DNA from 2 places in the Pseudomonas sp. WT-JTC genome. Region 1 is predicted to be linked to the other one. Evidence: riboswitches for the same ligand, from Rfam matches in the RefSeq annotation. Region 1 holds a riboswitch; the other holds the start of a gene.
The links. A riboswitch is a leader RNA that binds a small molecule or an ion and turns the genes downstream of it on or off. The one in region 1 is predicted to bind cobalamin.
Positions count from the first base shown of each region.

Region 1 (14,716 bases):
GCCACCCAGGACCCGAGCAACGAATGGCGCCAGGACTTGCGCACAGGGTTGGGCTTGCGTTGGCAATGGTGGTTCAACGATGACCACTACAACGCCTATCGCGCACACCTGTCGGTGCGCACCGAATATCAGCAATGGCTGGGCGGCAATCTGTATGAAGGCGGTAACGGTGTGCTGGTGGGCGTGGAGTTGAATTTCTGATGAGGCGATTTCTTTTGGTTTTTTGCCTGTTACTGGGGGGTGTGGCGAGCCATGCTGACGAGCGGATTTTCTATCAGCCACTCAATGTCGATGCCAACCTGAGCCAGGCGCAATGGCAGCAAATCTGGCAAGACACCGCCCGCCAAGGTGCGCACACGGTGATCGTGCAGTGGACGGCCTACGGTGATTCGGACTTCGGCGGTGCCAACGGCTGGCTCGCCGACAGCCTGAAACTGGCCCAGGCCCAAGGCCTGAAACTGGTGCTGGGACTGCGCATGGACCCGGCCTACTACCAGCGCATCGATGAATTGGACAGCGCCGGGTTGGCAATGTACTGGCAGACGCAGCTGGGGCAGTCCCTGACCCAACAGCAGAAATTGCGCAAAGACTGGAAACTCCCGGTCAGCGGCTGGTATTTGCCCATGGAACTGGATGACCTGCACTTTCTGCCGCTGGATCGCCGGCAAACGCTGCAACGCCAGCTCAAGGACTTTTCCGGCAAACTCGACGCGCCGCTGCACATCAGCGTATTCAACGTCGGCAAACTCGCGCCGCCAGTCAATGGTCAGTGGCTGGGCGAAATGGCGAACGCCGGAATTCAGGTGTGGTGGCAGGACGGCGCCGGCACCGGACGTTTGCCACTCTTGATTCGCAACGGCTACGCCAATGCTCTGCCCTGCTCCATTGGCATCGTCAGGGAAGCCTTCCGGCAAGTCAGCACTGCCGGGCAACCGTTCCGCGCCGAACCGATGCCCCCCCAATCGACATCGCCGGGTTGCCACCTGACATCGGTTTTCTCCCTGCGCTACCGTCCGTGGGGCAAGGTGATCCTCGATAACCAGCACAACAGCAAGGTCGGCGATGTACAAAACCATCAGCATCGGCCTGGCCCGGGTACTCGATGGTGACACCCTGAACCAGGCGCTGGTCAAGGCCGATGAAGCCCTGTAAGCGTCAAAACATACGGGCAAGGGTCGGTATTCGTTTCATCAATGAACTGATCCACCCAATCGCGAGCAGGCTCGCTCCCGTATCCCGACCCGACCTAGTGCTTGAATGACGTCATCACCCGTTCCGCATTTTCATCGCAACTCATGCCTTCGGGCCGGGCCTGGATGGTGTCGATCCAGCCCAGCAACTGTGCCTTGCTATGGGCCAGGTGCCGTTGCATCTCTTCGATCTGCTCGATCTTGCGATGCAGGCCGGCCATCAACTCATCGTGCTTGAACGCGCCCGTCAGATTATCCGGCAGTAACTGCTTGAGTTCCTCCAGGCTGAAACCGGCTTGTTGCGCACACTGGATGATTTGCAGGGTTTGCAACGCCTGTTGCGAGTAACGCCGATAACCGTTGGCAGAACGCTCGACCTGCCGGATCAATCCCTGAGACTCGTAAAAACGGATGCGCGAGGCGGTCAGCCCGCTCAACTGTGCCAATTCACCAATCTTCATACGGATCTCATTTACCTGCTTGACATTAAAGTTAACTTTAAGCTTAGCCTCTGCTCATCACTACGAGGAGTCAAGCATGTCGCCCTTCCAAACCTTGAATTTGCCCAACGGCCAGACCATCGGTAATCGCATTGCCAAAGCCGCGATGGAAGAGAACCTCGCCAACACCGATCAGGTGCCCGACCAGGCGCTGTTTCGCCTGTACCAGGCCTGGGCCGAGGGCGAGGCCGGCTTGCTGCTGACCGGCAATGTAATGATCGACCGCCGTGCAATGACCGGACCCGGTGGTGTAGCGCTGGAGGACGAGCGTCATCTGGAACGTTTTCGCCAGTGGGCCACTGTCGGCCGGGCTGGCGGTGCGCACTTCTGGATGCAGCTCAACCATCCTGGCCGCCAGACCATGGCCAATCTTGGCCAGCAAGCTCTGGCGCCGTCGGCGGTTGCACTGGATCTCGGCCAGTTCTCGAAGATGTTCGCCGAACCCAAGCCCATGAGCGAGGACGACATCCAGGAGGTGATCCGGCGCTTCGCCACCAGCGCCGCACTGGCGGAGAAAGCCGGCTTTACCGGTGTGCAGATCCACGCCGCCCATGGCTACCTGATCAGCCAGTTCCTTTCGCCGATCACCAATCGGCGCACCGATCATTGGGGCGGTTCGCTGGAAAATCGTGCGCGCCTGCTGTTGTCCGTTGTCGAGGCGGTTCGCCAGGCGGTGTCGCCGCAATTCTGTGTATCGGTAAAACTCAACTCAGCGGATTTCCAGCGCGGTGGTTTCGATGCCGATGATGCACGGCAAGTGATCCAGTGGCTTAACGAACAACCGATCGACCTGCTGGAACTCTCCGGTGGCAGTTACGAAGCACCGGCCATGCAGGGCGAAGCGCGCGACGGCCGGACCCTGGCACGGGAGGCGTACTTTCTGGAAATGGCCGGTGAACTGGCCAGCGTGGCGCGGATGCCGGTGATGGTGACCGGCGGAATCCGGCGTCTGGCAATCGTCGAACAGGTCCTCGACAGCGGCCTCGCCATGGCCGGCATCGGCACCGCCCTGGCCGTGGAACCGCAATTGGTCAAACACTGGCGCGAAGGCCAGAACAGCCATCCGCAACTGCCGCCGATCCGCTGGAAGCGTAAACCCCTGGCAGCGCTGGCGAGCATGGCAGTGGTCAAGTTCCAGCTGCATCGCTTGAGCCGTGGGCGCAAAACCCGGCCTGAAGTCTCGGCGCTATGGGCGTTGATTCTCGACCAGCTGTACATTGGCAAGCGTACCCGGCAGTACAGGCAGGCGATGGGCAAGTAATCCGAAATGGATGGTGACTGACCCACCGCTTTCGCGGGCAAGCCCGCTCCCACAAGGTTTGGCATCTACCGAATGTTTCAGGCAAGGCAAATAACCTGTGGGAGCGGGCTTGCCCGCGATGAGGCCAGTACAGGCGAAACAGATCTCAGCCAGGAATCAGCTCGTCAATGTGCCGATACTCAGCCTGCAACTGCGCAGCCAGCAACTTGCTGCGCCCAAGCCGGATCGGCCCGCGCTCGATGTCGATCAACAGCCCCGGACATTCCAGCGTCGGCAGCAGCGGCCAGTCCTTCAGCCGGCCATCGGTCACCAACAACAACCGCTGCTGCTCTGCCGGAAAGCGCTTTTGCCGTGCGCCAAGCCATCGCCCTGCTTCGCTCAATGCCGCCAGCAACGGCGTGCCGCCACCCGCGCCAAGGCCATCGAGCCAATGGCGCAGCCCCGTGAAAGCCTTGAAGCCCTGCACCTGCCACTTGGGCGCAGAACCGCTGGCCGTGAGCAGGGCCAGGCGTGCACGCTGGCGATAGGCATCGTCGAACAGTTGCGCCAGCAAGCCCTTGGCATCGCTCAATGCCTGATGACGGCGGGTCGATGCGGAGGCATCAACGATCACCAGCCACAGTTCATGGGGCGAGCGAGTACGCAGGTGAAACAACAGATCGTCGCGCTGACGCGGCCGGCCATTGAGCAATGTGCCGGGCCAGTTGACCGAACCACTGCGGGCTGCGTGACGTTTGCCCAGTTTGCCGTGGTCCAGCCGCCCGGCTCGAGGTCTGGCATTCGCCCCCGCGTCGGAGCGAGGGCGAATGCCTAGGGCTTTTTTGGCCAGCTCGGCACTTCACGTCGGGCGCCGACCGCCAGCGCCTGGGCAGGCAATTCGCCCCACTGGCCCTGCCCTTCGCTCGGGTTGGCGTTCTGCGGTGCAGTGGATTGCGGCGCGTGGGATTCCTGAGACGTCGGCGCCGAATGCTCGCGACGGCGATGGCGCAAAGCGAACTCGGCGACTGCGTCGATATCTTGTTCGGCGATAGCGTTTGCCCCGCGCCAGGCGGCGTGAGCCCGTGCGGCACGCAGCCAGACCAGATCGGCGCGCAAGCCATCGACGCCGGCGGCAAAGCAACGTTCAGTGATACATGCCAGCGCCTGGTCGTCGAGGGGAATGCTTGCCAGGGCGTTGCGTGCGTTCTGGCAACGTTCGCGCAGAGACGCCTGCGCCGATTCCCATTCGACGCAGAAAGCTTGCGGATCGCTGTCGAAATCCAGGCGACGGCGAATGATCTGGCCTCGTTCTGTCGGAGCTGTTTGGCCACTCAGGGCGACGTTCAAGCCGAAGCGGTCGAGCAGTTGCGGACGCAGTTCACCCTCCTCCGGGTTCATGGTGCCAATCAGCACGAACTTCGCCGAGTGCCGATGGGAAATGCCATCACGCTCGACCAGATTGGTGCCGCTGGCGGCCACATCGAGCAGCAGGTCAACGAGGTGATCAGGCAACAGATTGACCTCGTCGACGTAAAGCACGCCGCCGTCAGCCCTGGCCAGTACGCCGGGCGAAAACTGCGCGCGACCTTCGCCCAGCGCCACGTCGAGATCGAGGGTACCGACCAGGCGTTCCTCGGTGGCACCCAAGGGCAATGTGACGAACTGACCGCTGGCCAGCAGGTCCGCCAGACCGCGGGCCAGGGTCGACTTGGCCATGCCCCGCGGGCCTTCGATCAGTACACCGCCGATTTTCGGGTCGATGGCGGTCAAGTACAGGGCCAGCTTCAAATCGTCGGCGCCGACCACGGCGGAGAGGGGGAAATGCGGGGTGTAGGTCATCTTGAATACTCGGTCATGGTCGGTAATTTCACAGTCACTTGAGTGCCATGTGGCGCATCAGCTGTCTTCTTCTATATCCAGCAACAAATTCTCCAGCGCCTCGCGGTACTCGCCCGGGTCCTTCCACATCCCGCGTTGTTGCGCCTCGAGCATGCGTTCAGTCATGTCGCGCAAGGCATGGGGATTGTGTTCGCGAACGAAGTCCCGGGTGTCCGGGTCGAGCAAATAGGCATCGGCCAGCAACGCGTACTGGTGATCGTCAATCAACTGCGTAGTGGCATCGAAGGCGAACAGGTTATCGACTGTCGCGGCCATTTCGAACGCACCTTTGTAGCCGTGGCGTTTAACGCCTTCGAGCCATTTCGGATTGGCGGCCCGGGAGCGGATGACCCGGTTCAGCTCTTCCTTCAGGGTGCGAATCTTCGGCAGATCCGGCTGGCTGTGATCGCCATGATAACTGGCCGCCGTCTCGCCCTTCAGGCTTTCCACCGCCGCGAGCATACCGCCCTGGAACTGGTAGTAATCGTTGGAGTCGAGCAGATCGTGCTCGCGGTTATCCTGGTTTTGCAGCACCGCCTGTACCTGGCTCAGGCGCTGGGTGAACTGTTCACGAGCGGCGGTGCCCTCGTCAGCACCACCGTAAGCGTAGCCACCCCAGTTGAGGTAAACCTCGGCCAGGTCCTCGCGGGTCTGCCACAGCCGACCATCGATGGCGCCCTGCACGCCTGCGCCGTAGGCACCGGGTTTGGCCCCGAAAATCCGCCAGCCGGCCTGACGTCGCGCCGCGTCTTCATCGAGCCCTGCCTGCAACAAGGCTGCACGCTCGGCGCGCACCTTGGCCGCCAACGGGTTGAGGTCGTCGGGCTCATCCAGGTCGGCGACCGCTTGCACCGCCGCGTCGAACAAGCGAATCAGATTGGCAAAGGCATCGCGGAAGAAACCGGACACACGCAAGGTCACGTCCACCCGCGGACGGTCAAGCAAACTCAACGGCAGAATTTCGAAATCATCGACCCGCTGACTGCCAGTCGCCCAGACCGGACGCACCCCCATCAACGCCATCGCCTGGGCTATGTCATCGCCGCCGGTGCGCATGGTCGCGGTGCCCCATACCGACAGGCCGAGCTGGCGCAAATGATCGCCGTGGTCTTGCAGGTGCCGTTCGAGAATCAGGTTGGCCGACTGGAAACCGATGCGCCACGCCGTGGTGGTCGGCAGGTTGCGCACGTCCACCGAGTAAAAGTTGCGCCCGGTGGGCAGCACGTCCAGACGACCGCGACTCGGTGCGCCACTCGGGCCAGCGGGGACGAAGCGACCGCTCAGGGCATCGAGCAAACCGCGCATTTCCGCCGGGCCGCAGGCGTCCAGCCTTGGCGCGACCACCTCGAGCAGGTTGTCGAGGATGGCTTGTACCTCAATCCAGCCTGCCCCCTGTAGGAGCAAGCTTGCTCGCGATGGAGTGTCAGTCGACACCAATGTGGCTGACACAACATCGCGAGCAAGCTCGCTCCTACAAGGGCCAGGTTTGGTTTGGGAGGGAGCATCCACTGCCTGCGAGATCAGTTGTGTGGCGAACAGCTCGAGGCGTTCGCGGGTATCGCCAGTGGTGCGCCAGAGTTCATGGCTGATCGACAACAAGGCATTCGGTCGAGGCCCGGTCCACGGCTCGGCCAATGCACAATCGAGCGGATCGAACCCCAGCTCGAAAGCCTTGGCCAACGCCCGCAGCAGACTCGACTGCGCCCCACGGCCATCGCCCCGTGGAATGCGCAACAGCGCGAGCAAAGTGTCAATGCGCAAGCGCCCGGTGGGCGATTCGCCGAACACATGCAGGCCGTCGCGGATCTGCGACTCTTTCAAGTCGCACAGGTAAGTGTCCAGACGCGGCAACCAGATCGCTGCGTCAGCATCGCTGTCGAGTTGCTCGTCCAGTTGCAGTTCACGGTCGATGTGCGTATCGCGCACCAGTTGCAGGATGTCGCGCTGCAACTCTCGGGCGCGGCGCGGATCGAGCAGCTGCGCTTCGTAATACTCGTCTGCCAACAGTTCGAGGTTGCGCAGCGGGCCGTAGGTTTCGGCACGGGTCAGCGGTGGCATCAAGTGATCGATGATGACCGCCTGGGTGCGCCGCTTGGCCTGGGCGCCCTCGCCCGGGTCGTTAACGATGAATGGATAGATGTTCGGCAGCGGCCCGAGCAAAGCATCTGGCCAGCAATGTTCCGACAGCCCGACGCCCTTGCCCGGCAGCCATTCGAGGTTGCCGTGTTTGCCGACGTGGATCACGCCGTGGGCGCCATAGGTGTTGCGCAGCCAGAAATAAAACGCCAGGTAACCGTGGGGCGGTACCAGGTCCGGGTCGTGATACACCGCGCTCGGGTCGACCTGATAACCCCGGGCCGGTTGAATGCCGACGAAGGTCAGGCCGAAGCGCAGGCCGGCGATCATCATCCGCCCGCTGCGACACATCGGGTCGTTTTCCGGCGCACCCCAACGCTCGAGCACCGCCGCGCGGTTGGCTTCGGGCAGTGTGTTGAACATCGACAGGTAGTCGTCCATGGCCAGGCTTTGTTGGCATGGACGCTGGTCGATCGTGTCGACGTCGTTGCTGACTCCGCCCAGCAACTGCTGGATCAGCGCCGTACCGCTGTCCGGCAACTCAGCCGGCAATGGATAACCATCGGCATACAGTGCCTGCAGGATATTCAGCGCGGCCGCCGGAGTGTCGAGGCCGACGCCATTACCGATGCGACCGTCGCGGGTCGGGTAATTGGCGAGAATCAAGGCAATGCGTTTATCCGCATTGGACACCCTCGCCAGATCGACCCAGCGCCGCGCCAGTTCGGCAACGAAGTCCATGCGTTCCGGCTGCGGCCGGTAGCAGACCACATCCGACTGGCTGCGCTCACTGCGCCACGCCAGGTCCTTGAAGCTGATTGGGCGGCTGATGATGCGCCCGTCCAGTTCCGGCAAGGCGATGTGCATCGCCAGGTCGCGAGGACCAAGCCCCTGTTCACTGGCGCGCCAACCCGGTTCGTTGTCCTGGGCGCAAATCGCCTGGATCACCGGAATATTGCGGCGAAACGGGCGCAGATGGGGTGCTTCCGGGCTGGATTGGGCGAAGCCGGTGGTATTCAGAATCACCGAGACGTTGGCCTCGTCGAGCCAGTCCTCGACCACGCCAAGGCAGCCGGGCTCTTTCAGGCTCGCCAGCGCGATCGGCAACGGATTCAACCCCGCTGCCTGCAAACGCTGGCAAAAAACATCAATGAAAGCGGTGTTCGCCGCCTGCAAATGCGAGCGGTAAAACAGCACCGCCGCCACGGGTTGATCGGCGTACCAGTCGGCCTGCCAGTCGCGCAGTGCGGCAGAATGTTTGTGCGGATGGTAAATCGCTGTGCGTGGCAGGGTTTGCGGTTCGCCCCAGGTGTAATCACGTGCCAGCCAGCGATTGGCCAGACAGCGGAAGAAGTCCAGGGCGTTACCCATGCCACCCTGACGCAGAAATTGCCAGAGCCGGTCGCGATCCTCGACGCCGACGGTGCTCAGGTCGCTGAGCTCCGGGTCCGGGCGATCATCGCCCGGTACCAGAATGACCTGCACACCGCGCTGCGACAGCTCGACCAGGCGCTCGATGCCATACCGCCAATAGGCGATGCCGCCGTGCAGTGAAATCAGGATCACCTTGGCGTGACGCAGCACTTCGTCGACGTACAAATCGACCGAGGCATGGTTCTGCACCTGCATCGGGTTGGCCAGGCGCACGCCCGGATAATCGTCGGGCAACTGCTGCGCCGCTTCGGCGAGCAGCGCCAGGCTGGAATCGCCGCTGCACAGGACCACCAGCTCGGCGGGGGTTTGTCCAAGGTCGGCGATGTTGTCATCCGACACGAAACCGCCGGGCTGGGTCCTGAGCAGGTGCATGGCTTACACGCTGAGCGCGGCGCGCAGTTGCGCTTCGAGAACAGTAGCGTCGAGCTCCTGGCCGATCAGCACCAGGCGGGTGATGCGCGCTTCTTCAGCACCCCACTGGCGGTCGAAGTGCTTGTCGAAACGCGTGCCCACGCCCTGGATCAGCAGGCGCATCGGCTTGTTCGGCACGGCGGCGAAGCCTTTGACGCGCAGGATGCCGTGCTGGACCACCAGTTGGGTCAGCGCGTCCATCAGCAGGCTTTCGTCGGCTTGCGGCAGTTCGATGGAAATCGAATCGAAGGCGTCGTGATCGTGGTCATCATGATCGTCGTCGCCATCGTGGTGATGGTCGTGGTGGCTGTGACGGCTGTCGATGTGTTCTTCGGAGCCGGCACCGAGGCCGATCAGCACGTCCAGCGGCAAGCGACCGCTGCTGGCTTCGACGATTTTCACCGCTGGCGGCAACTCTTCGGCGACTTCCAGGCGCACGCGGGCGAGGTCTGCCGGGGCGATCAGGTCAGTTTTGTTGAGGATCACCAGGTCGGCGCTGGCCAGTTGGTCAGCGAACAGTTCGTGCAGCGGCGATTCGTGGTCCAGGTTCGGGTCGAGTTTGCGCTGGGCGTCGACCTGGTCCGGGAACGCGGCAAAGGTGCCGGCGGCCACGGCCGGGCTGTCGACCACAGTGATGACCGCGTCAACGGTGCAGGCGCTGCGGATTTCCGGCCACTGGAAGGCTTGCACCAGCGGCTTTGGCAGGGCCAGGCCGGAGGTTTCGATGAGGATGTGGTCGAGATCGCCGCGACGGGCCACCAGTTCGCGCATCACCGGGAAGAATTCTTCCTGGACGGTGCAGCACAGGCAGCCGTTGGCCAGCTCATAGACACGGCCGCTGGCTTCTTCTTCGGTGCAACCGATCGAGCACTGCTTGAGGATTTCGCCATCAATGCCCAATTCACCGAACTCGTTGACGATCACCGCGATGCGGCGACCCTGGGCGTTGTCGAGCATGTGCCGTAGCAGCGTGGTTTTGCCCGAGCCGAGAAAGCCGGTAACGATGGTGACAGGGAGTTTGGCCAGTGTTTTCATCGGATGCCCTATGGCTAAGGTGGCGGGCATACGGGACGACAACCGGCAACGCGCATGCGGTTGCCTGAAGAGTTCGCCACCGGATCACCCCGCCCGGTTGAAAGTGAGAATCTGTGTCGAGGCAGGTCTCCTGGCTGACGGTGTGCCGGCCTTGAGCCTGGCATTCGCTGCGCCTTCCCGCCGGTCTCATGGATTGAGCCTGCAGTGGCGTGGCAACGAACATCACCGTTCACAGTTGCGGGGGCAGCCGCGGCATCGACCGCGTTCCCTTCTTAGCTTCGACAAACGCCGAAGAACCTCGAAAGCGCAAGGCTACGCATGGTATTGGGGCGGGTCAATGTTCACGTGACTTCTGCGGTGTGCCCTTCGCGAGCAAGCCCGCTCCCACATTTGATCGGGTTCTTTCAGGGGAAAAGGGTCAAGTGTGGGAGCGGGCTTGCTCGCGAAGAACGCAACTCGGTTTCCAGTTGAGAACCCCTGCCAATTGACGCCCAACCCCCGCCCATGCTCTCCTACACACCTTGTTACGGGTGCCCTTCACAGGGTGAAACGGGAAACCGGTGAATCATGTGCTTTACTTCTAAGCCATGTCAGTCCGGTGCTGCCCCCGCAACGGTAAGCGAGCGAAGCATCAGATCCACTGTGCCATCACGGCATGGGAAGGTGATGCTTGCAGGATCAGGCGATGCCTGCCCCCTCGTGAGCCCGGAGACCGGCCCGCAACACAAAAGTGACCAGAACGGTCACTGAAACAACAAACCCGCGGTGGGCGGGCGCTGTTTGAAACGCTGCGCGCCTGGCCGTGCAGGTTTTTGCATGCGCTCTCATTCCCCGCTGACAGACCAGAGGGAAACGCCATGTCGATCATCAGCAGCACCGGCCACACTACAACCAGCACCACTTCTACCCTGGCTCAACGCCTGACCGCCGCCGTCTGCGCGTCGATCCTCGGCGCGTGCCTGGTGTATTTCGCCGGCTTCTCGCACATCGAAGCGGTGCACAACGCCGCCCACGATACCCGTCACAGCTCCGCGTTCCCGTGCCATTGAGACCTGCCAATATGATCAAGCGTATTGCGCAAACAGCAGGTTTCACCGGGCTGCTGGCCGCCCTGTTGCTGACCCTGCTGCAAAGTTTCTGGGTCGCTCCCCTGATTCTGCAAGCCGAAACCTACGAAAAAGCCGAACCGGCCGCTGTTGAAATGCATGAACATGCCGACGGTGCGATGGCTGCCCACACTCATGATGCCGAAGCCTGGGAGCCGGAAGACGGCTGGCAACGCGTACTATCTACCACCGGCGGTAACCTGGTGGTGGCTGTCGGTTTCGCCCTGATGCTGGCCGGCCTGTACACCTTGCGCGCGCCGACCAGAACCTCCCAGGGCCCGCTCTGGGGCCTGGCCGGTTATGCGACATTCGTGCTCGCGCCAACCCTCGGCCTGCCACCTGAATTGCCCGGCACTGCCGCAGCCGACCTGGCGCAACGGCAACTGTGGTGGATCGGTACCGCCGCCTCCACCGCCGTCGGTATCGCCCTGATCGTATTCAGCCGTCACTGGCTGATGAAAGTCCTCGGCGCGGCCATCCTCGCCGTTCCCCATGTGATTGGCGCACCGCAACCGGAAGTGCATTCGATGCTCGCTCCCGAGGCGCTGGAAACACAATTCAAAATCGCTTCGCAACTGACCAACATGGCGTTCTGGCTGGCCCTGGGCCTGATCAGCGCCTGGTTGTTCCGTCGCAAAAGCGATGGCCAATACCGCGCATGACGGATGTCAGCACAGCGCCGACCCTGGTGGTCGGCCTGGGCTGCCAGCGGGGCTGCCCTGTCAGCACGTTGCGGGCGCTGCTCGACCAGGCGTTGGCGGCGCATCAAATCCCGTTGCATGAAATCAAGGCCCTGGCCAGCATCGACCAGAAACGCGACGAACCGGCACTGATCGAGTTGGCGACGCAACTTGGCCTGGAATTGATGTACTTCAGCAGCGAACAACTGGCCGTTTATGAGGCGCAACTCAGTCATCAATCGCAAATAGCGTTTGAGCGCACCGGTTGCTACGGCGTGGCGGAAAGCGCCGCACTGGCCCTGGCAGAACAACTGGCTCAGGCCCCGGCAAAACTACTGATTCCACGACAAAAATATGCCCAGGCAACACTGGCATTGGCCGGCGCCGCCTGAAATCCCCGATAATCCCCGCCATCGATCATGAACATTCTTCATCTGAAGCCCTGTTCAGCCCCTTTTTTCCCCACAGGAACCGACGATGACCGTCTACTTTATTGGCGCAGGTCCCGGCGACCCCGAACTGATTACCGTCAAGGGCCAGCGTCTGATTCGCAGCTGCCCGGTGATCATTTATGCCGGCTCCCTGGTGCCTGCCGCCGTACTGGAAGGTCATTGTGCCGAACAGGTGGTCAACAGCGCCGAACTGCACCTGGAACAGATCATCGACCTGATCAGGACCGCCCACGCCAAGGGTCAGGATGTTGCCCGGGTGCATTCCGGCGATCCGAGCCTGTATGGCGCCATTGGCGAGCAGATTCGCTATCTGCGTGAGCTGGGCATTGCGTTCGAAATCGTACCCGGCGTGACGGCCACAGCCGCTTGTGCAGCGCTTTTGGGCGCAGAACTGACACTGCCGGATATTTCACAGAGTGTGATCCTGACGCGCTACGCCGACAAAACCGCCATGCCACCCGGAGAGGAGTTCTCCAGCCTGGCGCAGCACGGCGCAACCATGGCGATTCATTTGGGGGTCAGTCACCTGCCGAAGATCGTTGAGGAACTGCTGCCGCATTACGGCGCCGATTGCCCGATTGCGGTGGTGCACCGCGCGAGCTGGCCGGATCAGGATTGGGTGGTCGGGACGCTTGAGGATATTGCCGGGAAGGTTCAAGCCAAGGGCTTTCGCCGTACGGCGTTGATTCTGGTGGGTCGGGTGCTGGGCAGTGACCACTTCAGCGAGTCATCGCTGTATCGCGCGGGGCATGCGCATCTCTATCGCCCATAAGCCCTCTTCGCGAGCAAGCCCGCTCCCACAGGGGAATGCATTGCAAATGTGGGAGCGGCGGTGCGGCGATCCGACTTGCTCGCGAAGGCGTCAGTGAGTTCAACCCATAAAAAAACGGCGCTCACGGGGCGCCGTTTTTTATGCCGCAGCGAACACCTTAGTAGTAGGCGTTTTCTTTCTGCGTGTGGTCGGTCACGTCGCGAACGCCTTTGAGCTCGGGAATACGCTCGAGCAAGGTACGCTCGATACCTTCCTTCAGCGTCACGTCGGCCTGGCCACAGCCCTGGCAACCACCGCCGAACTGCAGGACGGCGATGCCGTCTTCGACCACGTCGATCAGGCTGACCTGACCGCCGTGGCTGGCCAGCCCCGGGTTGATCTCGGTTTGCAGGTAGTAGTTGATGCGCTCGTTCACCGGGCTGTCGGCGTTGACCATCGGTACCTTGGCGTTTGGCGCCTTGATGGTCAGCTGACCGCCCATGCGGTCGGTGGCGTAGTCGACAACGGCATCGTCCAGGAAAGCTTCGCTGAAGTGGTCGATGTACGCGGTGAAGCTTTTCAGCCCCAGCGCGGTGTCTTCGGGTTTTTCTTCGCCCGGCTTGCAGTAGGCAATGCAGGTTTCGGCGTACTGGGTGCCAGGCTGGGTGATGAAGACGCGGATGCCGATGCCCGGGGTGTTCTGCTTGGAGAGCAGATCAGCCAGATAATCGTGGGCGGCGTCAGTGATGGTAATAGCGGTCATGGAAACTCCTCGCAGGCTTGGGCGCAGTTTACGCCAATCAACGCGCCGGACAAAGTCCTAGTATTTTTGTCGGGAAAGATTCCGACAATTCCCCTTGTGGGAGCGGGCTTGCTCGCGAAGACGTCGTGTCAGGCAACCGCGATGGCGACTGATACAACGCTTTCGCGAGCAAGCCCGCTCCCACAGGGGCTCAAGTGGTGTTTCAGAGGTTCTCGTAGCGGTTCATGTCCAGCACGCCCTCTTCCACCGGATCGGTTTCATGGATGTAGCGGCTCATATCGTGGAAATAAGACCAGAATTGCGGATGACTGCGGCGTATCCCCCAGCGTTCGACGATTTTCTCGAAGCTGTCGGTATCCCTGGCGTTCTCCATCGCATCCACAAACGCCGGCACTTGCCCGGCCGGGATGTTGAACATGAAGTTCGGGTAGCTGCTGAGCACGCCCGGGAAAATCGTCAGGGTGTCGAGCCCAGGCTGATAGCGCAGCGATTCGCCGAGCAGGAACGCGACGTTACTGTGGGCACGATTGCGCAGCAGGCTGTAGACCTCGCGTTTGCCGCTACGGGTCTCGATCCGCAGCAGGGTCGCTTCCGGCAATTGATCGATGACTTTGAGTCCCGCCGCCGGGCGCGAAGCCAGGCGGCTCAACGCCTGTTCGGCACTTTGCAGGTCCGGATCGATATTCGGCCGCGAGCAGTAGGCGCCATCGCAGCGGTTGATCGGGTCGGGCCTGGCATTGAGATCGCCATAACGGGCCAGCAATTGTTGGGCGAAATCCCGCTTTGGATCCCGCGGATCAAGCTTCAGTGCAGTCGGCTTGTCATCGTCGATGGACTCGTAGTCCAGCCACATCTTGAATTTGCCACTGTTCTGATACCAGTCATCGAGGTAGCCATCCCGGGAATCGGCGGGCATCAGGCGCAGGAAGTTTTGCTCGGCACCGTTGCGGATCAAGTCGAAATACAGGCGCGTCTGGGCCTGGTGGGAGACGTTGCCGAACACATCGAAGTTCACTGCCAGTTGATAGTAGGTGCGCTCCAGCAGCGGATAGTCGAACAGCCACATCGTTTGCGGCACCTCGCCGATCAGGCCCTTGGTCACCGAAGCACTGTCGAAATGGCGGAAGATACTCAGCAACGCATTGTCGTTGCCGGCCCACAGGGTCGACCAGCTCGGCGCAGGCTGGTCGGCGTAGCTGT
Region 1 is NZ_CM160042.1:2,886,745-2,901,460, reverse strand. It holds gene AC06G5_RS13330 (NfrA family protein) at 1-201, shown strand, start outside; gene AC06G5_RS13325 (DUF4434 family protein) at 201-1,109, shown strand; gene AC06G5_RS13320 (MerR family transcriptional regulator) at 1,247-1,651, opposite strand; gene AC06G5_RS13315 (NADH:flavin oxidoreductase/NADH oxidase family protein) at 1,728-2,951, shown strand; gene AC06G5_RS13310 (vWA domain-containing protein) at 3,097-3,642, opposite strand; gene AC06G5_RS13305 (magnesium chelatase ATPase subunit I) at 3,762-4,769, opposite strand; gene cobN (cobaltochelatase subunit CobN) at 4,827-8,690, opposite strand; gene cobW (cobalamin biosynthesis protein CobW) at 8,694-9,764, opposite strand; cobalamin riboswitch at 9,868-10,080, opposite strand; cobalamin riboswitch at 10,276-10,499, shown strand; gene AC06G5_RS13290 (CbtB domain-containing protein) at 10,622-10,813, shown strand; gene AC06G5_RS13285 (CbtA family protein) at 10,825-11,532, shown strand; gene AC06G5_RS13280 (cobalamin biosynthesis protein) at 11,529-11,942, shown strand; gene cobM (precorrin-4 C(11)-methyltransferase) at 12,028-12,774, shown strand; gene nfuA (Fe-S biogenesis protein NfuA) at 12,932-13,516, opposite strand; gene AC06G5_RS13265 (fatty acid cis/trans isomerase) at 13,719-14,716, opposite strand, start outside.

Region 2 (14,716 bases), 1.1 Mb from region 1:
GTAGTCCGGGGTGATAGCCTTGGCCACCAGGTCCGGGTTTTGCGGCTCGACGCGAATATCGACATGCTGGCCGTAGTAACTGAACGGCCAGCCATAGAATGCACCGTCTTTAACCGAGGTGATGTAGTCCGGTACCAGATCACTGCCGATTTCATCCCGTTCGTTGACCGCTGTCCACAACGCACCACTGCGCGGTTCCCAGGCCATGCCGTTGGGGTTGCGCAGACCTGAGGCAAAGATCCGGTGCTGGCCGGTGGCGCGATCCACTTCCCAGATCGCTGCACGACCTTCTTCCTTGTCCATGCCGTTTTCCGCAACGTTGCTGTTGGAGCCCACAGTGACGTAGAGCTTGCTGCCGTCCTTGCTGGCGATGACGTTTTTGGTCCAGTGGTGGTTAAGCGGGCCGCCTGGCAGGTCAATTACCTTGATCGGTGGTGACTGGATCTGCGTATCGCCACTTTCATAGTGAAAGCGCAGAAGGCGATCGGTATCGGCCACGTACAGGTCATTGCCGACCAGCGTCATGCCGAAGGGCGAATTGAGGTTTTGCACAAACACCGTGCGGGTTTCCGCAACGCCATCGTGATCCTTGTCGCGCAGCAAAGTGATGCGGTTCGCGCTGGGCACGCGAGCCCCGGCACGCCCCATGACTTTCTTCATCACCCAGCCGCGAACGCCTTTGCCGTCTTCGGGTTTCGCTGGTGCGCTGGTTTCCGCCACGAGCACATCGCCATTGGGCAGCACATAAAGCCAGCGCGGGTGATCCAGGTCTTCGGCAAAAGCGGCCACTTGAGTGCCCGTTGCTGCGACGGGTTTCGCACCCTGTGGCCAGCCGATGGCCGGTGCGATGTTCACGGTCGGGATCAGGGTTTTGTTCGGTTCCGGCAGTCGGGGCGAAGGGCCGGTGCCATCGGAGACTTGCAGGCGGGAGGTCTCGCTGCAAGCGGCGAGCCCTCCTGAGAGCGCGATAACGAGAACGAGCGAGGGCGTGCGCATGCTGGTCTTCCCTATGAATGCCTTGTTCTAATCATAGAGAAGCGTTATCGACCGATGGTTCAACCCTTAGCCGCGTGTTTCCTTGAACAGCACCGCAATGCCGGGGTGATAGTTGCCAGCTTCGTTGCGCAATTTGCGGTAGGCATAAGGGAAATACCAGGCGACGGCGCAGGTGTGTTCCTTTTGCAGGTCGTCGACCATGTCCTGGAGTTCTTCCGGCGTTGCGCCTTGCTGGGCTTTTTGCGGGGCGACGAACAGGCAGCCGAGTTTCAGGTCGCTGGCATGGCTCACTCGCTTCGCATCGCTGGCGATGTCGACCAAGGCCTGGGTCAGGTTGAGGCTGTTGACCCGTGGCCAGCGCTGGCTGACCTGGATGTAGGCGCGGGTTTCGGGCGAGGCGAGGAACAGGTCGGCACGGCCGTTGCGGTCGCCTTCTTCGGTCTGTTTGCGGGTGGGGGTCTGTTGCAGCGTGACCATCTCGGCCATCCAGGCCGCGGCAGAGAGCAGTCCGAGATTGGCTTTTTCGTCATGCCAGTACGGTGTGTCGCCATCGCCACGGACGGCGTTATAGCGGTCGATGCATTCGAACCAGCGCTCGAGCACCGGACGCAGGAATTCCAGCTTTGGATTGCTGATGATCATGCCTTGCATGGGCTCACCCTTGTTATTGTGTTGTGGGGTTGTGGCTCTTTGATATCACTGCTGCGAGCGTGGCACAAGATTGACGTCAGATTATTGATTGACGACAGTTATTCGGCAGGTGGCCGCCCGGCTTTAATTGACGCTCCACCCCCAACCCTCTAACCTTCGCGGCTTGTTTCAGGTGCTCTGTGACTTGGGTCGACAGAGTGAAACAGGGAAGCCGGTGAGTGAGTCCTTCTGTTTGTCGAAGGCCTGCAATTCCGGCGCTGCCCCCGCAACGGTAAATGAGTGAAAACTGTGTGTGATGCCACTGTGTCGATTCGATGCGGGAAGGCGCACAGTCCGGCCCCGCGGCCACTCATGAGCCCGGAGACCGGCCTGATTCATCCAGCGGCATCACGGTGGGCGATGCCAGGCTTGTTGCCTTCTTTTGCTGTGCCTGCCCGCCGTTATTCCTGCCTCAACGGAGAGCTCCCCCATGACTGATACCCCCGATCGTGACGAACGCCACCTGGCGCGCATGCAGCGCAAAAAAGCCGTGATCGACGAACGCATCGCCAATTCCCCGAACGAATGCGGCCTGTTGCTGGTGCTGACCGGTAACGGCAAAGGCAAGAGCAGTTCGGCCTTTGGCATGCTCGCCCGCGCCATGGGGCATGGCATGCAATGCGGCGTGGTGCAGTTCATCAAGGGCCGCAACAGCACGGGCGAAGAGCTGTTTTTCCGGCGCTTTCCCGAGCAGGTGCGTTTTCATGTGATGGGTGAAGGTTTTACCTGGGAAACCCAGGACCGTCAGCGCGACATCGCTGCCGCCGAAGCCGCCTGGGCGGTGTCGCAGCAACTGCTGCGCGATCCGTCTATTGGTCTGGTGGTGCTGGACGAATTGAACATCGCACTCAAGCATGGCTACCTCGACCTCGATCAGGTGCTCAGCGACTTGCAGTCCCGGCCACCGATGCAGCACGTGGTGGTCACCGGTCGTGCCGCCAAGCCGGAAATGATCGAGATGGCTGACACCGTCACCGAAATGGGCGTGATCAAACATGCCTTCCAGGCCGGGATCAAAGCGCAGAAAGGCGTCGAGCTGTGAGTCGCACTTTATGAATAGCCCTCGTCAATGCCCGGCGGTACTGATTGCCGCGCCGGCTTCCGGCCAGGGCAAGACCACCGTCACCGCGGCGCTGGCCCGATTGCATCGCAATCAGGGGCGCAAGGTCCGCGTGTTCAAGTGCGGCCCGGACTTTCTCGATCCGATGATTCTCGAGCGCGCCAGCGGTGCGCCGGTGTATCAGCTGGACATGTGGATGGTCGGCGAGCAGGAGAGTCGCCGGTTACTGTGGGAAGCCGCGGCCGAAGCCGACCTGATTCTGATCGAAGGCGTCATGGGGCTGTTCGACGGTACGCCGTCGAGCGCCGATCTGGCGCGGCATTTTGGTGTGCCGGTGCTGGGTGTGATCGATGGCACCGCCATGGCCCAGACCTTCGGCGCATTGGCCCTGGGGCTGGCGCGTTATCAGCCGGACTTGCCGTTCGCCGGCGTGCTGGCCAACCGCGTCGGCACACTGCGCCATGCGCAACTGCTCGAAGGCAGCCTGACTGAAGGTTTGCGCTGGTACGGCGCGCTGTCCCGGGAAACCGGGATCGAACTGCCGAGCCGGCACCTGGGGCTGGTTCAGGCCAGTGAGCTGAACGATCTCGACCTGCGCCTCGATGCGGCCGCCGATGCCCTGGCCAGCAGCTGCGAGGTCGCGCTGCCACCGGCAGTCGAGTTCGCCGCACCGGATGCCATCGCCGCCGAACCGTTGCTGGCCGGTGTGCGCATTGCCGTTGCCCGGGATGAAGCCTTTGCATTCACCTACGGTGCGAGCCTGGACTTGCTGCGGGCGATGGGCGCCGAGTTGTCATTCTTCTCGCCGATCCGCGACCGTGCGTTACCAGAGGCCGACAGCCTGTACCTGCCGGGTGGTTACCCGGAGCTGCACCATGTTGCGCTGGCGCAGAACACCACGATGCTCGATGCGATCCGCGCCCACCACCAGGCAGGCAAACCACTGCTCGCCGAGTGTGGCGGCATGCTGTATCTGCTCGATTCGCTGACCGATGTCGAGGGCACTCGCGCCGAACTGGTGGGCTTGCTGGCCGGTGATGCGGTCATGCAAAAGCGTCTGGCGGCGCTGGCGTTGCAAGCGGTGGAACTGCCGGAAGGTTCGCTGCGCGGGCACACCTACCACCATTCGCTGACGACTACTGAATTGACACCGATTGCCCGTGGCTTGAGTCCTAACGGTGGGCGAGGGGCGGAAGCGGTTTATCGTGAGGGGCGGATGACTGCCTCCTATGTGCATTTCTATTTTCCGTCCAATCCGTCGGCGATTGCCGCGCTGTTTGCGCCTGACCGAAAGGGCGCCTTCGCGAGCAAGCCCGCTCCCACAGGGGATCGAGTTTCATCAGGCCACTCACTTTCAAATGTGGGAGCGGGCTTGCCCGCGAAGAGGCCATGACGGATAACGGATTTTCCGAGGCCGAACGCGCAGCGGTCTATCGCGCCATCGCCGAACGCCGCGACATGCGCCACTTCAGCGGCGGCACCGTCGAGCCTGAATTGCTCCGGCGCCTGCTCGAGGCCGCACACCAGGCACCCAGTGTCGGTCTCATGCAGCCTTGGCGCTTCATCCGCATCAGTGATCGCACCTTGCGCGGGCAAATCCAGGCCCTGGTGGAAGAAGAACGCATCCGCACCGCCGAAGCCCTCGGCGAGCGCAGCGATGAGTTCATGAAGCTCAAGGTGGAAGGCATCAACGATTGCGCCGAGGTACTGGTCGCCGCACTGATGGACGAGCGCGAGCAGCATATCTTCGGCCGCCGCACCTTGCCGGAAATGGACATGGCCTCACTGTCCTGTGCCATCCAGAACCTGTGGCTGGCGTCCCGCGCGGAAGGGCTGGGCATGGGCTGGGTGTCGCTGTTCGAACCCCGGGCACTGGCGGACCTGTTGCGGCTGCCGCCGGGCGCCAAACCGCTGGCGGTGCTGTGTCTGGGACCGGTCAAAGAGTTCTACCCGGCGCCGATGCTGGTGCTTGAAGGCTGGGCGCAGGCGCGTCCGCTACATGAATTGCTGTACGAAAATTTCTGGGGAGTGAGTCAATGAGTGTGGCGTTGTTGAGTGTCGCCGCGGTTGCGCTGGATGCGCTGCTGGGTGAGCCCAAACGCTGGCATCCGCTGGTGGCGTTCGGCCGTTTTGCCGAGCGCATCGAGCAACGTTTCAACGGTGGTGGTCGCGGTTGGCGCAGCCATGGCGTCACTGCGTGGGTGATCGCCGTGTTGCCGCTGACGCTGCTGGCCACGGCATTCTCCTGGGCGCCTTATGTCGGCTGGATCGTCGAGATACTCGCGCTCTATTGCGCCCTCGGCATGCGCAGCCTCGGCGAGCACGTCGAGCCTGTGGCCAAGGCCCTGCGCGGTGGTGATCTTGATGAAGCACGCAAACGTGTGAGCTATCTGGTCAGCCGTAAAACCAGCGAACTGGATGAAACTGAAGTTGCCCGTGCCGCTACCGAGTCAGTATTGGAAAACGGTAGCGATGCGGTGTTCGCGGCGTTGTTCTGGTTTGCCGTGGCGGGTGTGCCGGGCGTGGTGCTCTACCGCCTGAGCAATACGCTGGATGCGATGTGGGGCTATCGCAATGAGCGCTTCGAGCGGTTCGGCTGGGCGGCGGCGAAGATCGACGACGTGCTCAATTACATTCCTGCGCGTCTGGTGGCACTGACTTACGCGCTGCTGGGCAAAACCCGGCTGGCGTTGAAATGCTGGCGCACCCAGGGCCCGACCTGGGACAGCCCGAACGCCGGCCCGGTGATGGCGGCGGGTGCGGGTGCGCTGGGTGTCGAACTGGGCGGGGCGGCGATTTATCACGGCGAACTGCATCAGCGTCCGCAGTTGGGCGAAGGCGTGCCGGCGGATGCCGACTCCATTGACCGGGGCTGGCAATTGGTCCAGCGCGGGGTATGGTTATGGCTGCTGATTCTCTGCATGGGGGCTGAGTTTTATGCTTGAGCACGGTGGGCGGCTGCGCAAGGCAGCGCTCGAGTACGGCATCGATGAAGCTGACTGGCTGGACCTGTCCACGGGGCTGGCACCCTGGCCGTTCCCGGTGCCGGATATTCCGCTGCGGGCCTGGGCCCGTTTGCCGGAGACGGACGATGGTCTGGAGCAAGCCGCCTGTGATTACTACGGTACCTTGCAGGCGCTGCCGGTGGCCGGCTCGCAGATGGCGATCCAACTGCTGCCGCGATTGCGTCGGGCGGGCAAGGTCGGCGTGTTGTCGCCGTGTTATGCCGAGCATGCCGAAGCGTGGCGTCGCAACGGCTACATCGTGCGGGAAGTGCTGGAGCAGGAAGTCGACTTCTTTATCGACAGTTTCGACGTGCTGGTAGTGGTCAATCCGAATAACCCCACAGGCCTGAGCCTTACGCCCAGTCGCTTGCTCGACTGGCACACGCGACTGGCCCAACGCGGTGGCTGGCTGGTCGTGGACGAAGCGTTCATGGATAACACGCCGCGACTGAGCCTGGCGCCGTTTGCCCATCAAGTCGGGTTGATCGTGTTGCGCTCCTTCGGCAAGTTTTTCGGCCTGGCCGGCGTGCGCCTGGGCTTTGTGCTGGCGGAGCGCAAGTTGCTCAAGTTGCTGGCTGAACAAGTGGGGCCGTGGGCCGTGAGCGGGCCGACCCGGGTGGTGGGCCACGCCTGCCTGCGCAATACCGAAGAGCAGACCCGGCAACGGATACGCGCGGATGACGCCAGCGAGCGCCTTGCGTCGTTGCTGGAGCAACATGGGTTCCAGCCGCAGGGCGGTTGCGCGCTATTCCAGTGGCTGGTCACCGAACGCGCCGAAGAGCTGCATGAGTTCATGGCCCGGCGCGGCATTCTCCTGCGGTTGTTCGCGCACAACAGCAGCCTGCGATTCGGCTTGCCCGGTGACGAAGCCGCCTGGGTGCGACTGGCGCAGGCGTTCGAAGATTTCGCCAAGGAAAACCAATGACCACGCTGATGGTGCAGGGCACCACGTCGGATGCCGGTAAAAGCACACTGGTGACCGCGCTGTGCCGTTGGGCCACGCGCCAGGGCACAAGGGTGGTGCCGTTCAAGCCGCAGAACATGGCACTCAACAGCGCGGTGACCGCCGACGGTGGCGAGATCGGTCGCGCCCAGGCGGTACAGGCCCAGGCCGCGCACCTTGAACCGCACACCGACATGAACCCGGTGCTGCTCAAGCCCAACAGTGACACCGGTGCCCAGGTGATCATCCATGGTCGCGCCGTCACGACCATGAACGCCGTTGCCTATCACGACTACAAAGCCATCGCGATGCAAGCGGTACTGGCCTCCCACCAGCGCTTGAGCGCGGAGTATCCGCTGGTGATGGTCGAGGGCGCGGGCTCGCCGGCGGAAATCAATCTGCGGGCTGGCGACATCGCCAACATGGGCTTTGCCGAAGCGGTGGATTGCCCGGTCGTGCTGATCGCCGATATCAATCGCGGCGGGGTTTTCGCCCATCTGGTGGGCACCCTTGAACTGCTGTCGCCGAGCGAACAGGCGCGGGTCAAAGGATTCGTCATCAATCGTTTCCGTGGTGATATCGCGTTGCTGCAACCCGGTCTCGACTGGCTCGAAGAACGCACCGGCAAACCGGTAATCGGCGTGTTGCCGTACGTGATGGACCTGCACCTGGAGGCCGAGGACGGCATCGATCAACGCCAGACCGATAAAGCCGACCAGGTACTGAAAGTGGTAGTACCGGTGCTGCCGCGCATCAGCAATCACACCGATTTCGATCCGCTGCGCCTGCATCCGCAAGTGGACCTGCAATTCATCGGCCCCGGCCAGGCGATTCCACCCGCCGACCTGATCATTCTTCCTGGCTCGAAAAGCGTGCGCAGCGACCTCGCGTACCTGCGGGCCAATGGCTGGGAAACCGCAATCGCCCGGCACCTGCGTTACGGCGGAAAACTGCTGGGGATTTGTGGCGGCCTGCAGATGCTCGGCGAGCAAGTGCATGACCCGCTGGGTCTCGAAGGTGCGCCGGGTTCCAGTGTCGGTTTGGGGCTGCTGGCGTTCCAGACTCAACTCGAACAAGAGAAGCAGTTGCGCAATGTGCGTGGGCGTCTGGCGCTGGAAGATGCGCCGGTTGCGGGTTATGAAATTCATGCCGGCGTGACCACCGGGCCGGCGCTGGAAAATGCCGCCGTGCAACTGGATGACGGTCGCTGTGACGGTGCGCAAAGTTTGGACGGGCAGATTTTCGGCACCTACCTGCACGGGTTGTTCGAATCGCCGGCGGCGTGCAGTGCGCTGTTGCGCTGGGCCGGGTTGCAGGATGTGCAGGCCGTGGATTACCACGCCTTGCGCGAGCGCGATATCGAGCGGCTGGCGGATCTGGTGGAGAAGCATCTGGATACCGGGCTGTTGCGGGAACTCTGTGGAATCTGAGGTGGAAGCTCTGGCCTCTTCGCGAGCAAGCCCGCTCCCACGGTTGACCGCGTTCTAAATGTGGGAGCGGGCTTGCTCGCGAAGACTGAAGTGGCCACACCGCTCATTTGAAAGGATGTAACCATGCTGCAACTGATCCTCGGCGGCGCCCGCTCCGGCAAGAGTCGCCTGGCTGAAAAACTCGCCACCGACAGCGCTCTGGCCGTGACCTACATCGCCACCAGCCAGCCGCTGGATGGAGAAATGAGCGAGCGTGTGGCCCATCACCGCGCCCGTCGTCCTGTCGAATGGGCATTGATCGAAGAGCCCGTGGAACTGGCTCGGGTGCTGCGCGAATCCGCCCGTACCGACAGTTGCCTGCTGGTGGATTGCCTGACCCTGTGGCTGACCAACCTGCTGATGCTCGACGATGCCGAGCGCCTGACAGCCGAGCGTGATGCCTTGCTGGACTGCCTGGCGTCGCTGCCGGGTGAAATCATTTTTGTCAGCAACGAGACCGGAATGGGTGTCGTGCCGCTGGGCGAATTGACTCGCCGCTATGTCGATGAGGCCGGTTGGCTGCATCAAGCTCTGGCTGAGCGCTGTCAGCGTGTCGTGCTGACCGTCGCCGGCCTGCCCCTGACTCTGAAAGGAACTGCGTTATGACTCAATCCTGGTGGCTGAACCCGAGCAAGCCAGTCGATACCCAAGTGGTCGAACAGGCACTGGCGCGGCAACAGCAACTGACCAAACCGGCCGGCTCCCTCGGTCAGCTGGAATCGGTGGCGGTGCAACTGGCGGGTTTGCAGGGGCGGGTCAAGCCGAGCCTGGAGCAGGTGTGGATCGCGATATTTGCCGGCGACCATGGCGTCGTCGCCGAGGGCGTGTCGGCGTTTCCCCAGGAAGTCACCGGGCAGATGCTGCACAATTTCGTCAACGGCGGTGCGGCGATCAGCGTACTGGCGCGGCAACTGGGCGCTTCCCTGGAAGTGGTGGACCTGGGCACGATAACGCCGTCGCTGAACCTGCCGGGTGTGCGCCACCTGAACGTCGGCCCGGGCACGGCGAATTTTGCACAGGGTCCGGCCATGACCGGGGCGCAGGGGCAACTTGCCTTGCAGGCCGGCCGTGACAGCGTGCAGCGAGCAATGGCCAGCGGTGCGCAGCTGTTTATCGGTGGCGAAATGGGCATCGGTAACACCACCGCCGCCAGCGCCCTGGCGTGTGCCTTGCTCGATTGCCCGGTGGGCCATCTGACCGGACCCGGTACCGGGCTCAACGCCGAAGGGGTCAGCCACAAGGCCCAAGTGATCGAGCGTGCCTTGGCATTGCATGGCGCGCAGCGTGACGATGCCTTGCAAACCCTGTTCAACCTCGGCGGTTTCGAGATCGCCGCGCTGGTCGGTGCCTATCTCGCCTGTGCCCAGGAGGGTGTCGCGGCGCTGGTGGACGGTTTCATCTGCAGTGTCGCGGCTCTGGTTGCGGTGCGCTTGAATCCTGAATGCCGTCAGTGGCTGTTGTTCGGTCATCGTGGCGCCGAGCCGGGCCATCGTCATGTGCTGGAAACCCTGAATGCGCAACCGTTGCTCGATCTTGGCCTGCGGCTTGGCGAAGGCAGTGGTGCGGCATTGGCCGTGCCGCTGCTGCGTCTGGCTTGCGACCTGCACGGGCAAATGGCGACCTTCGCCGAGGCCGCCGTGGCAGATCGTCCGGCATGACCTTGCACCTGGATCTGTTGCGCCACGGTGAAACCGAACTCGGCGGCGGGCTGCGTGGCAGCATCGATGATGCGTTGACCGACACGGGCTGGGCGCAGATGCGCGCCGCCGTGGTCGGCCGAGGCCCATGGGATCGGCTGGTCAGTTCGCCGTTGCAGCGTTGTGCGCGGTTCGCCGAGGAGCTCGGTGCGCAATTGGCTGTGCCGGTGCAACTGGACAACGACCTGCAAGAGTTGCATTTCGGCGCCTGGGAAGGGCAGAGCGCGGTGGCGTTGATGGAAACCGACGCACAGGCGCTGGGCTTGTTCTGGGCCGACCCCTATTCGTTCACACCGCCTCAGGGTGAACCGGTCGCAGACTTTTCGGCACGGGTGCTGGCTGCGCTGGAGCGGTTGTATGCGAGCTTTCCCGGTGAGCGCATTTTGCTGATCAGCCACGGCGGAGTGATGCGACTGTTGCTGGCACAGGCTCGCGGGCTGCCGCGAGAACAACTGCTCAACGTCGAGGTCGGCCATGGCGCGGTGTTTTCGCTGACGCTGGAATCCGCTGGCTTGTTGAAGGAAGTGCTCTGACCATGCTGCCGTTCTGGATCGCCCTGCAATTTCTCGGCAGCCTGCCGATTCGCCTTCCCGGCATGCCCGAGCCTCGGGAACTGGGGCGGTCGCTGCTGTTTTATCCGCTGGTGGGATTGCTCTTTGGCGCGATTCTGTGGGCAGTGAACTGGCTGTTGCTCGGCACGCCGACGTTGTTGCATGGGGCGTTGCTGCTGAGCGTTTGGGTCTTGCTCAGTGGCGGGTTGCATCTGGATGGCCTGGCGGACAGCGCCGATGCCTGGCTCGGCGGCTTTGGCGATCGTGAGCGTACGCTGACTATCATGAAAGACCCGCGCAGCGGTCCGATCGCCGTGGTGACGCTGGTGCTGGTGTTGTTGCTTAAATTCAGCGCGCTGCTGGCGTTGATCGAGCAACCGCATTCGCTCGCCTTGATCATCGTGCCGTTGATAGGGCGCAGCGCATTGCTCGGCCTGTTCCTGACCACACCGTACGTGCGCGCCGGTGGCCTGGGTCAGGCGCTGGCCGATCATCTTCCGCGTTCGGCGGGCAGGCAGGTGTTGGCGGTCAGCGCGCTGGCCTGTGTGGTGATCGCCGGCGTCAGTGGTGTGCTGGCGCTGGTGCTGGCAGTAGTGGGGTTTGTCTGGCTGCGCCAGGTGATGTTGCGGCGCCTGGGTGGCACGACGGGGGACACAGCAGGGGCAATGCTGGAGTTGCTGGAAGTTGCAGTGCTGGTAGGCTTGGCGCTGTTCTGACTGTTCCTCCGGTTCTGTAACTTGATTTAAACGACTCGCGGGTATATACACGCACCATGCTCGATTCCCAATGTTTATGCATCAACCTGCGTCGCGCCGCCCGTGGCGTCAGCAGGCATTATGACGGCGCTCTCGACGGCTTCGGGATCAACGTTGCGCAGTATTCTTTGCTGTGCAATCTGCAGCGTCTGGATCAGCCGAGCATCTCGGTCCTGGCCGAGGCCATGGGTCTGGATCGCAGCACCCTGGGGCGCAATTTGCGGGTGCTGGAGGGGGACGGCCTGGTGACGCTGGTCGAGGGCGAGGACATGCGCAATCGCATCGTCCTGCTGACCGAGGCCGGGGCAGAGCGTCTCAAGGCTGCCTTGCCGGCCTGGGAAGCCGCACAGCAGCGTTTGATCGATCGCCTGGGAGCCGAGAAGCGCGAAACCTTATTGAAGCTGCTGGACGAACTGGCGTGATGCCGGTTTTTCCGATCTTAAGCGGGTATATACCCGCTATTGGAGAATAACAATGACATCGATGTGGCGTACTTGCGGCTGGGTTCTGTTGGGGAGTGCGCTGATCCTTGCGTTGTCTCTGGGGGTTCGACATGGCTTCGGGCTGTTTCTGGCGCCGATGAGCGCCGAGTTCGGCTGGGGCCGTGAAGTGTTTGCCTTCGCCATCGCCTTGCAGAACCTGATCTGGGGCCTCGCTCAGCCATTCACCGGTGCATTGGCCGACCGCTTCGGCGCGGCGAAAGTGGTGCTGATCGGTGGCGTGCTGTACGCGGCCGGGCTGATTTGCATGGGGCTCTCCGATTCCGCGGTGACCTTGTCGCTGAGCGCCGGCCTGTTGATCGGCATCGGACTGTCCGGTACGTCGTTCTCGGTGATCCTGGGTGTGGTCGGTCGCGCAGTGCCGCCGGAAAAACGCAGCATGGGCATGGGCATCGCCAGTGCTGCCGGTTCGTTCGGCCAGTTCGCGATGTTGCCCGGCACACTCGGTTTGATCGGCTGGCTTGGCTGGTCCGCGGCGCTGTTGGCGCTGGGCTTGCTGGTGGCGCTGATCGTACCGTTGGTGAGCATGCTCAAGGACAAGCCGCTGCCAGTCCTGGGTCACGAACAGACCCTTGGCGAAGCACTGCGCGAAGCCTGCTCTCACTCCGGATTCTGGCTGCTGGCGTTCGGCTTTTTCGTGTGCGGATTCCAGGTGGTGTTCATCGGAGTGCACTTGCCGGCCTATCTGGTGGATCAGCATCTCCCGGCGACGGTCGGCACCACGGTGCTGGCGCTGATCGGCCTGTTCAACATCTTCGGTACCTACACCGCTGGATGGCTCGGCGGGCGGATGTCCAAGCCGCGTTTGCTCACCGGTTTGTACTTGCTGCGGGCAGTGGTGATTGCGTTGTTCCTGTGGGCGCCGGTGACCACCATGTCGGCCTACCTGTTCGGCATGGCCATGGGCTTCCTGTGGCTGTCGACGGTGCCGTTGACCAACGGTACGGTGGCGACCTTGTTTGGTGTGCGAAACCTGTCCATGCTGGGTGGGATTGTTTTCCTGTTTCACCAGCTCGGTTCGTTCCTGGGCGGCTGGTTGGGTGGCGTGGTGTACGACCGTACCGGCAGCTATGACTTGATCTGGCAGGTCGCGATTCTCTTGAGCCTGTTGGCCGCCGCCCTGAACTGGCCGGTGCGTGAACGGCCGGTGGCGCGCCTGCAAACACAAATGAGTGCGACATGAACAGCCTTTGGCCACGGATCACGATTCTTGCCGTCTGCGCGTTGCTGCTCGCCGTGGTGTGGTGGGGCTGGCATCAGGGCGGGCTGGCGCTGATGCAGTTGGGCATGGGGACTTGCTAGCGCGATGGCGGGGCGAGTAACGTCGAATCCAGACGAATTCCCAAGGGTGTCCCGAGATGCTGATGCGCTGGCTGGCAGTTCCCGCGTTACTGGTCGCTTTTTCCGGGTGGGTTCACGCGGCGGATTGCCCGGATCTGTTGCAGGGCTCGTTGCCCAAGCTGCGTGCCAAGGAATCCATCGATTTGTGCCAGCGCTTCGCCGGTAAACCGTTGGTTGTGGTCAATACCGCAAGCTTCTGTGGCTTTGCTCCGCAGTTCAAAGGCCTTGAGGCGCTGAACCAGCGCTTCAAGGGGCAGGGACTTGAGGTCATTGGCGTTCCGTCCAATGACTTCAAGCAGGAGTCGAAGGATGGCGCCGAGACTGCCAAGGTCTGCTACGTCAACTATGGCGTGACCTTCACCATGACCGAACCGCAAAAGGTTCGTGGCGACGATGCGACGCACTTGTTCAAAGTCCTCGCCAGTCAAACCAGCGCGCCGAAGTGGAATTTCTACAAGTATGTGGTGGATCGCCAAGGCAAGGTGATCGCCAGTTTCTCCAGCCTGACCAAGCCGGATGATCCCGAGTTCATTGCTGCGGTGGAGAAAGCCCTGGCTTCGCCACCGCGGGTTGCGACCCCCTGACCTGTAGGAGCGAGCTTGCTCGCGAAAATCTCAAGGCGCCTCCTTCACCCAGTCAGCACGCGTCATCGTTCGCGTCCATCGCGAGCAAGCTCGCCCCTACAAATGAAAAGCCCCGCCTCCGTGAGGAGAGCGGGGCTTTTTTGATTCCGATGGCGAGCGGTTCAGGCTCGCCGGGAATCATCAGAAGCGGTAGGTCGCACCGACACCGAAACCGTTGGCGCTGTTTTCGTACTTGGCGCTGTAACTGTCTACCAGGTTGGAGTGATCCACCTTGACAGATTCTTCCTTCAGGTAGGAGTAGGCGACGTCGATGGTCAGATCATCGGTGACGTTGTAACCGGCGCCAAGGCTGAAGATTGTGCGGTCACCTGTAGGAATGCGTGGGGATCGGTCGGTATTGTTGGTAGGCGACTGGTCAAAGCTCAGGCCGGTGCGCAATACCCACTGCTTATTCAGTTGGTAGGAGGTACCGATGGCGTAGGCCCAGGTATCGTGCCAGTTCTGCTCTTCCGTAATGGTGCCGAACAGGGCCGGGGACAATGCACCGCCTTGTGCCGCCGTTACGCCGTCGTTGTTGACGGTGATGTCTTTCAAGCGGCTCCAGCGAGTCCAGGTGGAACCTGCATAAAGGGTCCACGCATCGGTCAGCTGTTGTGTCACGGAGAAGTCGACAGATTCAGGTGTTTCGATTTTCAGCGAAGCATCGTATCGATTGCTTTTCAGGAAGGCGGAAGGTGAATTTGCGCCTGCGCTGATATCGGTATGACCTTCAATCTTGTATTTCACTTTCGAGTGATAGGTCAGGCCGACACGAGTGGTGTCTGTTGCTTGTACCAGGACCCCGAAGTTGTAGCCAAGAGCGACATCATCCCCTTTGATTTTGACGTGGGTATCGCCAAAAAGAGGTACATCCGACTCCAGTGTGCCGCCAATGCGGTTGATGGTCGGGCCGAAACCAATCGATACTTTGTCGTTAAAGGCGTAGCTGACGGTAGGCTGGAAGGTGACAACCTTGACTTCACTCTTGCTGCCGAAACCGGCACCCTGGAAGCCATTTTCATAGTCGGTAATCAGACCAAAAGGTGCGTAGACACCGAGGCCGAATGCCCAGTGATCATCAATCGG
Region 2 is NZ_CM160042.1:1,798,142-1,812,857, forward strand. It holds gene AC06G5_RS08105 (PQQ-dependent sugar dehydrogenase) at 1-996, opposite strand, end outside; gene AC06G5_RS08110 (hypothetical protein) at 1,063-1,647, opposite strand; cobalamin riboswitch at 1,801-2,034, shown strand; gene cobO (cob(I)yrinic acid a,c-diamide adenosyltransferase) at 2,117-2,728, shown strand; gene AC06G5_RS08120 (cobyrinic acid a,c-diamide synthase CobB) at 2,739-4,139, shown strand; gene bluB (5,6-dimethylbenzimidazole synthase) at 4,136-4,786, shown strand; gene cbiB (adenosylcobinamide-phosphate synthase CbiB) at 4,783-5,691, shown strand; gene cobD (threonine-phosphate decarboxylase CobD) at 5,684-6,676, shown strand; gene AC06G5_RS08140 (cobyric acid synthase) at 6,673-8,124, shown strand; gene cobU (bifunctional adenosylcobinamide kinase/adenosylcobinamide-phosphate guanylyltransferase) at 8,248-8,769, shown strand; gene cobT (nicotinate-nucleotide--dimethylbenzimidazole phosphoribosyltransferase) at 8,766-9,821, shown strand; gene cobC (alpha-ribazole phosphatase family protein) at 9,818-10,393, shown strand; gene AC06G5_RS08160 (adenosylcobinamide-GDP ribazoletransferase) at 10,396-11,127, shown strand; gene AC06G5_RS08165 (MarR family winged helix-turn-helix transcriptional regulator) at 11,184-11,588, shown strand; gene AC06G5_RS08170 (MFS transporter) at 11,641-12,849, shown strand; gene AC06G5_RS08175 (hypothetical protein) at 12,846-12,968, shown strand; gene AC06G5_RS08180 (glutathione peroxidase) at 13,025-13,591, shown strand; gene AC06G5_RS08185 (OmpP1/FadL family transporter) at 13,772-14,716, opposite strand, start outside.
Region 2: it holds a riboswitch for cobalamin, as region 1 does, so the genes downstream of both, cobO (cob(I)yrinic acid a,c-diamide adenosyltransferase) here and AC06G5_RS13290 (CbtB domain-containing protein) in region 1, are expected to answer to the same signal.